One region of the Paenibacillus sp. SSG-1 genome, then DNA from elsewhere that is predicted to be linked to it. Evidence: predicted binding sites of a transcription regulator. Region 1 holds the regulator's gene; each other region holds the start of a gene.
What was found. Region 1 encodes Rex, which represses fermentation and respiration genes when NADH is low (regulators of the CRP and FNR family bind a similar motif). Its sites were predicted from a motif close to TTGTGAAATATTTCACAA; they were not measured.

Region 1 (3,789 bases):
CGACTTTTGGGCATCGGCGACCGACACGATTCCGGCTTCCTGCTTCGCTTTGGCAATAGCGGTGTCCTTTTCGCTCCATTGATCCTGCAGCACGTAAATAAAATAACGGTAAGCGCCGAAAATGATCAGCAGCAGGGCGACAATGCCGAGAAAGATCCATTTTTTCTTGTTCTTCAACCTGAACTTCCTTTCTGAAAGGTGAGCTAATCATCCCGGTCTTATCGGGAGAGAAGACCTTCAAAAGCCGCTTGGGCTTCCCTGCGGATGCGTTCCTCGTCCAGGGTGAGACAGCTGCCGTGCTTCACGACCTGCTTCCCGTCCACCCAGACATGCTCAACGTCCTTCGCGCTGGCCGAATAAATGACGTGTGAAATGAAGTCCGTACGCGGCAGAAAATGAGCCTGATCCGTATTCACCGCGATAAAATCCGCCTTCATCCCGGCCTCAAGTGCACCGACTCCCTCCAGGAACAAGGATTGGGCTCCGTAGATCGTGCCCATACGCAGTGCTTCCGCCGCGGGAACCGCCGTCGGATCTCCCGAGACGCCCTTATGTATCAAAGCGGCAAGGCGCATTTCTTCAAACATGTCCAAATTGTTGTTGCTCGCCGCACTGTCGGTTCCCAGGGAAACCGTAATGCCTGCCTGCATCATGTCGGTAACGCGGGCCACACCGCTCGCCAGCTTCAGGTTGCTGCCAGGGTTGTGTGATACCGTCACGTGATGCTTCGCCAAAATGTCGATTTCCTCGTCTGTTAAATGGACCGCGTGTGCCAGAATCGTCGGCCGTGAGAACATGCCGAGCTTCTCCAAATGAATCGCCGGACGCGTTCCATAATCGCGTACATTTTGCTCCACTTCCGCCTTGGTCTCCGACATATGCGTATGCATCGGCAGATCCAGGTCATGCGCCGCCTGAACGAACTTCTCGATAAAATCAGGAGGGCATGTGTACGGGGCATGCGGAGAAATCATCGCCGTGATCCGGCCGTCTGCCTGCCCGTGCCAGTCCTTGGCGAACTGAATGGCTTCGTTCAGCTTGTGACGCTGCACATCCTCCGGGCACAGACCGATGACACCGCGGGTCAGGGCAGCGCGCATGCCGGATTCAGTCACCACTTTGCCCACCTGATCCATATGATCGTACATATCGAGGAACGTCGTCGTACCGCCCTTCAGCATTTCAAGCACGGACAGCGAAGTCCCCCAGTAGACGTCACTGGACGTGAATTTCGCTTCCATCGGCCACATTTTTTCCTGCAGCCATTCCTGGAGCACCATGTCATCTCCGTAACCTCGCAGCAGCGACATGGCGGTATGTCCATGGGTGTTGATCAGGCCCGGCATAAAAAATAAATGCGTGCCGTCGACGACCTGTACGCCCTCCTCCAGCTGCGGCTCCTCTTCACCGATATAGGTGATGCGGTCGCCCTCAATGACCATCCAGCCGTGCAATACCGGCTGCTCCGGCCGCAAAACGGCAAAGCTGCCGTTCTTGATGGCCCATTTAGGATTGGCGCTCCGGCTGCTGGAGCTCTTCAAATTGTCCGTCATCTTCCGTGTCGTCCTTTCCGTTGTTCAAATAATAAGCGAGGCTGAGCAAATCCGTCGTAAAATCGGCGGCATGGATCCGGATGCTAGCCGGCGCCTTCAGAATCGTCGGCGCAAAATTCAGAATCGCCTCGATCCCGGCCGCAATCAGCTGATCGGCGACGTTTTGTGCTTCGAAATCCGGGACTGTAATGATCCCGATCCGGATATTTTTGCTTTGTATCGTTTCTTTCAGCTCATCCATGGCCTGTACCGTCAAGGTGTTGATCCGTGTGCCGATTTTGGACGGATTGGCGTCAAACACGGCCACGATCTTCATATTTTCCTTCAGGTAAAAGTTATAGTTGGACAAAGCTTGACCAAGATTCCCCGCTCCGACCAGCACCGCGTTGATCTGCTGGTCCAAATTCAAAATTTGACGGATCTTCTCGATGAGATAGGATACGTCATACCCTATCCCCTTACGGCCAAAATCCCCGAAATACGCCAAATCCTTACGGATCTGCGCCGGGTTGAGATCCAGCTTCTGCCCGAGCTCCTGGGAGGAGACCGTGGCCACCTCCCGCTTGTTCAGCTCATTTAGATATCTAAGATATATAGGCAATCTGCGGACAACCGCCTCGGATATTTTCTCCGATTTCATGCATGTTCCCCCTATTGAACGGCTTGAATATTTATTTGGTTATATAGATTGAACTAAAGTTTTGCATTGAATTTCCTGTTCTAACCGCTTTAGTTCAATCTATCTAATGGACTCATTTAAGACACACCGTCCTGATGAAGCCATTCAGAGATGCGCGGAACCATCTGGTCTGTCTGCATATGCTCCATTTTCGGTCCAGGCAGCGAGTACAGGAAGTACTTCCCGTAATACGATTCGATGACGCGCGTATCGTATACGATGACGATGCCCCGGTCATGGGCGGTGCGGACCAGCCGCCCGAAGCCCTGCTTGAAGCGGATGACGGCCTGCGGGACCGACAGCTTCATGAACGGGTTCTTCTTCTGGCGCTGCAGCAGCTCGCTCTTCGCTTCCACCAGCGGATGGTTCGGCGGCTGGAACGGGAGCCGGACGATGGCCAGGCAAGTCAGCGCTTCACCCGGGATGTCCACGCCTTCCCAGAAGCTGCTCGTTCCAAGCAGCACCGAAGCGCTGCTGTCCGTAAACCGCCGGATCAGCTTCGTGCGGCTGCCGCTGTCAACGCCCTGTCCAAGCACGGCGATGTCGCTTTGTGCAAGGGCTTCTTTCAGCGGCTCGTATACCTGGCGCAGCATGCGGTACGAGGTGAACAGCACCAGCATCCGGCCGTGGGTGGCGATCGCGGCGTCCGCCAGTGAGCGGGCCAGCGTTTCGACAAACAGGGCGTCCCCGACGCTTCCCTTCACGCTTGGAAAATCCCGCGGAATGACGAGCAGCGCCTGGTCCCTGTACCGGAACGGGGACGGAAGCTGGACCGTCACAAGGCGTCCGCTGTCCTGGTCCTCCTGTAGTCCGAGGTTATCGATCATATACTGGAACGATTTATCTACGGATAAGGTGGCGGACGTCAGGATGACGCTCTTTTTCTTATCAAAAAACAGCTCCTTGAGCTGCTTGCTGACGTCAACCGGAACAGCGTACAGCTGGAGCGATTTGCTGCGGAAATGGCCGCTCGCTTCCATCCAGTACACGACGGTTTCGTCGTTCAGCGTCATAAAGAACCGGAGATTCTCCCGTTCGGAGCTGAGGTCCTTGAGCAGCCCGCCGATATCGGTGATCAGGCTGTCGGAACCGTAATCATCCTGCTCCTCCTTGTATTCGGCCAGCATCTTTTCGCCTTTGCGGACGATTTCCCCCACCGTGACAAAGATCTGGTTTTCGAGCGCCGCCAGCGTCTCCCACTCTTTCGGCTTTTTCCCCGGCTGAAGGCGCAGCGTATACTGGCCGCCGTCGCCGGGAGCAGCGTCGCTCCGTTCCGGAAGCAGGCCGAAGAGCAATTCGCTCAGCTTGTCCCAGTGCTCTTTGACATCGACCAAATCCTCGCTCATCCGGTCGATCACGGCGGTCCATTCACCGGCCTGCTCATAGGCCGACGATTGAAGCAGCTGGCGAAGCGCCGGCAGCTGCCCGCTCCGGGCGTCCTTATAGAGCCGTGTCAGCGTATGGACGACCGTAAAGTACTTCAAATGAAGTCCGAGATGCTTGCCGGCAACGTCTTCCAGGTGATGGGCTTCGTCGATCACGAGCCGCTCGTAGGAT
Region 2 (3,789 bases), 2.6 Mb from region 1:
CGGACGTGGCGATCATCGACCCGCAATTCGTGTACAGCCTGCCGAAAACGGCGGTGGCCGACACCGGCATGGACGTCCTCACGCATGCCATCGAGGCGTACGTTTCCGTCATGGCGAGCGATTACACTGACGGGCTTGCGCTTCATGCGATCCGGCTGGTGTTTGAAAATCTGGAAAAGTCCTTCCACACGGCGGATCCGCTGGCCAGGGAGAAGATGCATAACGCGTCGACGATTGCCGGCATGGCGTTTGCCAACGCCTTCCTCGGCATCAACCACAGCCTGGCCCACAAGTGGGGCGGCCAGTACCATACGGCCCACGGGCGGACGAATGCGATCCTGATGCCGCATGTCATCCGGTACAATGCGCAGAAACCGACGAAGTTCGCGTCCTTCCCGAAATACAACCATTTCGTGGCCGACCTGCGCTATGCGGAAATCGCCCGGATGCTCGGCCTGCCGTCCCGGAATACGGAGGAAGGTGTCAACAGCCTGATCGAGGCGGTGCGCAAGTTGAACCAGTCGCTGGGCATTCCTGAGAAATTCCAGGATCTCGGCTTTGACCCGGCCGATTTCGAGGCTAAAGTGGATTATTTGGCCGACCGTGCGTTCGAAGATCAGTGCACGACGGCCAACCCGCGGATGCCGCTGGTCAGTGAACTGGCGGACGTTTACCGGAACGCCTTCTACGGCAAATTCTAGGAGCTGCACCGCATGATCCAGCCGGCTGCCGACCGAAAGCGTCGGCAGCCTTCTTGTCTCAGAATCGTGATGTGCGTTGATCGCAGTGGAAAGGAGTGATTCATATGCTGTCCGGCGTTATTTTGGCAGGCGGCAATCATGGTTCTACGAAAGGCGCACCTACCCTATTCCGGATGATTCAAGGAGAAACGCTGCTGCAGCGGCAGATCCGTGAAATGCGGAAGTGCTGCGGCGAGATTACGATCGTGACGGACGATCCCCGGCCGCTGCTTCGCCAGGTGGACCGGGATATCCGGATCATTACGGATTATTATGTCGGAAAAGGAATGCTTGGCGGCATGCACGCGGGCCTCTCCCTGTCTAAACACCGGGCCGTGTGGATTATCGGCTGCCACATGCCGTATCCCTCGGCCGACGCCGCTGAGCTGATGGCGCTGAGGCTGGAGGACGGGCTCGACGCCGTCCTGCCGATGATCGGCGGCAGGCTCCATCCGCTTCACGGTATTTATGATCGCTCCTGCGCCGTGTATTTTGGGCAGTTTCTGGAGAGCGGCCATACGGAAGCTGATGGTCTGGTTCGCCAGCTTCGTTATCTGACGGTTGCGGAAACGGATTTCGGGTATCAAGGCATGGACGGCGGCTTTGTTCGCACACTCGAAGATGCTTGGGGAGATGCGCTGACCGAATTTTTGGCTGACGAAGGGAAAGCATCTAGATCGTTCAAATAAAAATAACGGCAGCGAAGATGGTGAGAAAAGTAAAAAGAGTGAGAAAAATCACTGTCTTTAACCTGTGAAAAAAGTAACATGAAAGCATAGAAAACGGAGGTGCTTGATCATGGCGATGAAAGAAAGCGAAGTAAAGAACCGGGCTGGATTCGAGGAGGCATGGCGCGGTTTTGCGGGAGGCAGCTGGCAGAAAAATATTGACGTCAATTCATTTATCGGGCGCAATCTCACACCGTATGAGGGCGATGAGCAGTTCCTTGCGCCGCCAACGGAGAACACGCTGGATCTGTGGAAGCAGGTCAGCCAGCTGTTAAAGGAAGAGCGGGAGCGGGGCGGCATTCACGACGTGGACGTGAACACGGTCTCCACCATAACCTCGCATGCAGCGGGATACATCGACCAGGACAAGGAAACCATCGTCGGATTGCAGACCGACGCACCGCTTAAGCGTGCCGTTCAGCCGTTCGGCGGCATCCGGATGGTCGTCGATGCCTGCAATGCGTACGGGTATCAATTGAACCCGGAACTGGAGCGTATTTTTACCGATCTGCGCAAGACGCATAACCAAGGCGTGTTCGACGCCTATACGTCCGAGATGCGCGCAGCCCGCAAGGCCGGCATTATCACGGGCCTTCCGGATGCCTACGGACGGGGCCGGATTATCGGCGACTACCGCCGCGTGGCGCTGTATGGCGTCGACCGCCTCATCCAAGGCAAGAAGGAGGAGCTGCTCCAGCTCGAAGTCGATGCGATGAGCGAAGACGTCATCCGGCTGCGCGAAGAGCTGTCCGAACAGATCCGAAGCCTCGGCGAGCTGAAGGCGATGGCCGCATCTTACGGACATGATATCTCGAGACCCGCGATGAACGCCAAAGAGGCGGTGCAGTGGCTCTACTTCGCTTATCTGGCAGCCATTAAGGAGCAGAACGGAGCGGCGATGAGCCTTGGCCGGGTATCCAGCTTCCTGGACATATATATCGAACGCGACCTCGCGGAAGGCACGCTGACGGAGAGCCTGGCGCAGGAGATCGTCGACCATTTCGTCATGAAGCTGCGGATCGTCAAATTTTTGCGCACGCCGGATTACAACGAGCTGTTCAGCGGCGATCCGACATGGGTGACCGAGTCGGTCGGCGGCATGGGGCTTGACGGCAAAACGCGCGTGACGCGGAACTCCTTCCGCTTCCTGCATACCCTCTACAACCTGGGACCTGCGCCCGAGCCGAACTTGACGGTGCTGTGGTCGGCGCAGCTGCCGGAGAACTTCAAGAAGTTCTGCGCCAAAGTGTCGGCCGAGACCAGTTCGATCCAGTACGAAAACGACGACCTGATGCGTCCGCACTTCGGCGACGATTACGGCATCGCCTGCTGCGTATCCGCGATGCGGATCGGCAAGCAGATGCAGTTCTTCGGAGCCCGGGCCAATCTGGCCAAGGCGCTCTTGTATGCCGTCAACGGCGGCGTCGACGAGAAGAGCGGCGCCCAGGTCGGACCGGCCATCGCGCCGATCACGTCCGAGGTGCTGGACTATGAGGAAGTGAAAGCAAAGTTCGACGTCATCCAGGATTGGCTGGCGAAATTGTACATCAACACGCTGAACGTGATCCATTATATGCATGACAAATACTGCTACGAGCGCATTGAAATGGCCCTTCATGACCGGGATATTGTCCGGACGATGGCCTGCGGCATCGCCGGCCTGTCGGTCGTGGCCGACAGCCTGAGCGCCATTCGTTACGCGAAGGTTCGCCCGATTCGCAACGAAAAAGGGATCGCGGTCGATTTTGAAATCGAAGGCGAGTATCCGCAATACGGCAACAACGACGACCGGGTCGACCAGCTCGCCGTGGAGCTGGCGGAAGGGTTCATGAACCGGCTGCGCAAGCATAAGACGTACCGCGGCGCGATTCCGACCATGTCGGTTCTGACGATTACGTCAAACGTCGTATACGGCAAGAAGACAGGCAGCACGCCGGACGGCCGCAAGGCCGGACAGCCGTTTGCACCGGGCGCGAACCCGATGCACGGACGCGACCGCAAAGGCGCGCTCGCTTCGCTGGCTTCGGTCGCCAAAATCCCTTATGAGCACAGCCTGGACGGCATTTCCAATACATTCTCGATCATTCCGAAGGCGCTCGGCAAAGAGGACGCGGCCAGACACAGCAACCTGGCGGCGCTGCTGGACGGCTATACCGCAAGCGGCGGACATCATCTGAATGTCAACGTCTTTAACCGCGAGCAGCTGCTGGATGCAATGGAGCATCCGGAGAACTATCCGCAGCTGACCATCCGGGTATCCGGGTATGCGGTCAACTTCATCAAGCTGACGCGGGAGCAGCAGCTGGATGTCATCAGCCGGA
Region 3 (3,789 bases), 2.6 Mb from region 1:
GGGTTCTCCTCGTAGGCCCTCCAGGTACAGGTAAAACCCTCCTCGCCCGCGCTGTAGCGGGTGAAGCCGGAGTTCCGTTCTTCAGTATTTCCGGTTCGGACTTTGTGGAAATGTTCGTCGGGGTCGGTGCATCCCGTGTGCGTGACTTGTTCGAGAACGCCAAGAAAAACGCACCATGTATTATCTTCATTGACGAGATTGACGCCGTAGGTCGTCAGCGCGGTGCCGGACTTGGCGGCGGGCATGACGAACGCGAACAGACGCTGAACCAGCTCCTCGTTGAGATGGACGGTTTCGGCGGTAACGAAGGCATCATCATCGTGGCTGCAACGAACCGTGCCGACATCCTCGACCCTGCGCTTCTGCGTCCAGGCCGTTTTGACCGTCAAATTACGGTCGATCGTCCAGACGTGAAAGGCCGCGAGGCAGTACTGAAGGTTCATGCACGCAACAAGCCTCTGACCAAAGACGTCAAGCTGGATGTTGTGGCTAAACGTACGACAGGTTTTACCGGCGCCGAGCTGGAGAACCTGATGAACGAAGCGGCGCTGCTTGCTGCACGCCGTAACCGTAAAGACATCTCCATGCGAGAAGTTGATGAAGCGATTGACCGTGTCATCGTCGGTACCGAGAAGCGCAGCCGCGTGATCAGCGACCGGGAGAAGCGGATTGTCGCTTACCACGAAGCCGGCCACACGATTGTGGGCTACTTCTTGGAGCATGCCGATATGGTACACAAGGTAACGATCATTCCGCGCGGACGCGCCGGCGGATATGTCATCATGATGCCGAAGGAAGACCGGATGCTTGTGACCAAGCAGGAGCTGCTTGATAAGGTGACGGGTCTCTTGGGCGGCCGGGTCTCCGAGGAACTGTTTATCGGTGAAATCGGTACAGGCGCATACAGCGACTTCCAGCAGGCTACGGGCATCGTCCGCAGCATGATTATGGAATACGGTATGAGTGAGAAGCTTGGACCGCTTCAGTTCGGGTCCTCGCAAGGTCAGGTATTCCTGGGCCGTGACCTCGGTCACGAGCAGAACTACAGTGATTCGATCGCTTATGAGATCGACCAGGAAATGCAGCGCATGACAAACGAGTGCTACGAGCGGGCGAGAGACCTGCTGACCAAGTACTCGAAAGAGGTTCACCTCATCGCGAACACGCTGCTTGAGAAGGAGACGCTCGAGCTTGAACAGATTAAGGAACTGATCGAGCAAGGTTATCTTTCTGAAGACGGCCCGAAAGAGGGCGGAAGCGGAAATGATGAAGGTTCTTCCGAGCATGGCGCCCCTGTCATCGACAACGTCGGTGACGTGCGTGTACGCATTCAGGGCAAGGATAATACCAGCCTGCCAACGGAAGAAATTCCGAACGATGTTCCATCCAACTTGCCGAATGACCCGCCAAGCGATATCAACACGGATACGCCGGGCGACATTCCAAATAACAATGATGGAACGAATGAGAATCCAGGTTCGGGCAACGGCGGAACACCGCCGGAATCCAGATCCTAATCCCATTACAACAACAGCCCGGAGACGGTTAGCCGTCTCCGGGTTTTTTGTGTCGTTTGCCAGGAAATATGAGCGGGGGCCATTTGGGGTGTCCAAGCATTGAAGCCGACAACGTTCCGCCTTAACTCTGTTGTACCAGTTATTTTTTTTTGAGGCATAGTAGCGATTGGGGCGGCTGCAAGCTCCAAACAGAAGCGAGGCGGCCTAATCGGACGGAATCGAGCGGGAAGCTTTGTTTTCTTCCGGCTAGATAGCATATAAAGATCATTTTAGTCAATTGACAGTATCGTGAACCTTGTGTAAATTAGTTGATAAACAAGATGGTCTCGAGGTTGCAACGGGCAACTTTGGGAGAATTTTCACAAACTATTCATGATGTTATGAGGTTATGAAGCCATCAACCGGGTAAAATCATGGGATTTCAGAGGGAGTGGGTTACTGGTGGAAGCTCTGGCACTGGAGCATAAGCAGGAACAAAAGCGGGAACTGACGGAGAAGCTGCTTAAGCTAAAGAAGGAAAGAAACGCCATTATTTTGGCGCATTATTATCAAAGGGATGAAATTCAGGAAGTAGCGGATTTCCGTGGCGATTCCTTCCTGCTTGCCCAGAAAGCGGCTCAAACCGATGCGGAAGTCATCGTCTTCTGCGGCGTTCATTTTATGGGTGAAAGCGCTAAGATTCTGGCTCCGAACAAAACGGTGCTGATTCCGGATGAGCGTGCAGGCTGTCCAATGGCCGATATGGTCAACGTGGACGGACTCCGCAAACTGAAAGCGCAGCATCCTAACGCCAAAGTCGTTACGTATATCAACTCTTCGGCAGAGATCAAGGCGGAAACGGATATTTGCTGTACCTCTTCCAATGCGGTAAAGGTGATTCAATCGGTCGATTCCGATGAGATCATCTGGGTACCGGACAAAAATTTGGGTCACTATGTGCAGCAGCATACCGACAAGAAGCTCATCATTTGGGAAGGGTACTGCAATACGCATGATATGCTGACGGTAAAAGACGTTGTGGAGATGAAAGCCAAATATCCCGACGCCGAGTTTGTCGTACACCCGGAATGCCGTCCGGAGGTCGTAGCCATGGGCGATTTCGTCGGCAGCACCACGGCGATTTTGGAATACTGCAAAAAATCAAGCAGCAAACAGTTTATCGTCGGAACCGAAGACGGTACCGGATACCAGCTTCGTCTCGACAGCCCGGATAAGGAGTTTCATTTCGCCACCAAGTTTTTGGTATGCCCGAACATGAAGGTGAACAATCTGAAAAAACTGGTGAAGTGTCTGGAAACCATGAAGCCGCAAATCTACGTGCCGCCGGTTGTTGCAGATAAAGCCAGAACTTCTTTAGAGCGCATGTTACAAGTACAGTAGCATGCGCTACTCTTTCTCTTAAGACAGGTGAACAGGCACATGATTCCACAATATCTGGTTGACTTTGATCTGCAGACTTTGCCCCGGACCAAGACGGATGTCATCGTCATCGGCTCGGGCATAGCCGGGTTGTATACGGCGATTCAGGCAAGCCAGGACCGGCACGTCATCATGATCACGAAAAAGGCACTGCTCGAAAGCAACACCCGGTATGCACAAGGGGGGATTGCCGCGGTCATTTCGGAGGATGATTCCCCTCAGTATCACCGGCAGGATACGCTGATGGCGGGTGCAGGGCTGTGTTCGTCCTCCTCGGTGGACCTCTTGGTCAATGAAGGCCCGGAGGGCGTCAAGGAGCTGATCCGGCTCGGCACAACGTTTGACCTGGAGAACGGGGAGCTTGCCCTGACACAGGAAGGCGCGCACAGCCACCGGCGAATTTTGCATGCCAACGGGGACGCGACCGGCTACGAAATTGTCAGAGCGCTGGCGGAGAAGGTTGCGGAGCATGATCATATTGAGGTATGGGAGCATCACTTTGTAATAGACGTTATTACAGAAGACGGCGAGTGCAAGGGAGCACTGGTTCAGCGCCCGGATGGACAGCGGATCTTTGTGCAGGCTAACGCGACCGTGCTTTGTTCCGGCGGCGCGGGACAGCTCTACCGGTACACGACTAATCCGGAAGTGGCCACGGCCGATGGTGTGGCGATTGCCTATCGGGCAGGGGCTGAGGTCCGCGATATGGAGTTTATTCAGTTTCACCCGACCGCTCTTTGTTATCCGGGTGCTCCGAGGTTTTTAATCTCCGAGGCGGTTCGGGGCGAAGGCGCCGTTCTGCGGAATATTAAAGGCGAACGTTTTATGGAAAAATACCATGAGCTGCTCGAAT

Region 2: pflB (formate C-acetyltransferase) is a predicted target of Rex. The motif match lies at 1,492-1,509, and genes of this name have one in related genera.
Region 3: nadA (quinolinate synthase NadA) is a predicted target of Rex. The motif match lies at 1,865-1,882, and genes of this name have one in related genera.

What each region holds. Positions count from the first base shown of each region.
Region 1 is NZ_MBRK01000001.1:3,727,425-3,731,213, forward strand. Features, by position in the region: gene BCV73_RS17145 (cell wall elongation regulator TseB-like domain-containing protein) at 1-177, opposite strand, end outside; gene BCV73_RS17150 (amidohydrolase) at 219-1,553, opposite strand; gene BCV73_RS17155 (redox-sensing transcriptional repressor Rex) at 1,507-2,193, opposite strand; gene dinG (ATP-dependent DNA helicase DinG) at 2,310-3,789, opposite strand, start outside.
Region 2 is NZ_MBRK01000001.1:1,119,448-1,123,236, forward strand. Features, by position in the region: gene adhE (bifunctional acetaldehyde-CoA/alcohol dehydrogenase) at 1-701, shown strand, start outside; gene mobA (molybdenum cofactor guanylyltransferase) at 806-1,429, shown strand; gene pflB (formate C-acetyltransferase) at 1,539-3,789, shown strand, end outside.
Region 3 is NZ_MBRK01000001.1:6,345,207-6,348,995, reverse strand. Features, by position in the region: gene ftsH (ATP-dependent zinc metalloprotease FtsH) at 1-1,517, shown strand, start outside; gene nadA (quinolinate synthase NadA) at 1,959-2,897, shown strand; gene nadB (L-aspartate oxidase) at 2,937-3,789, shown strand, end outside.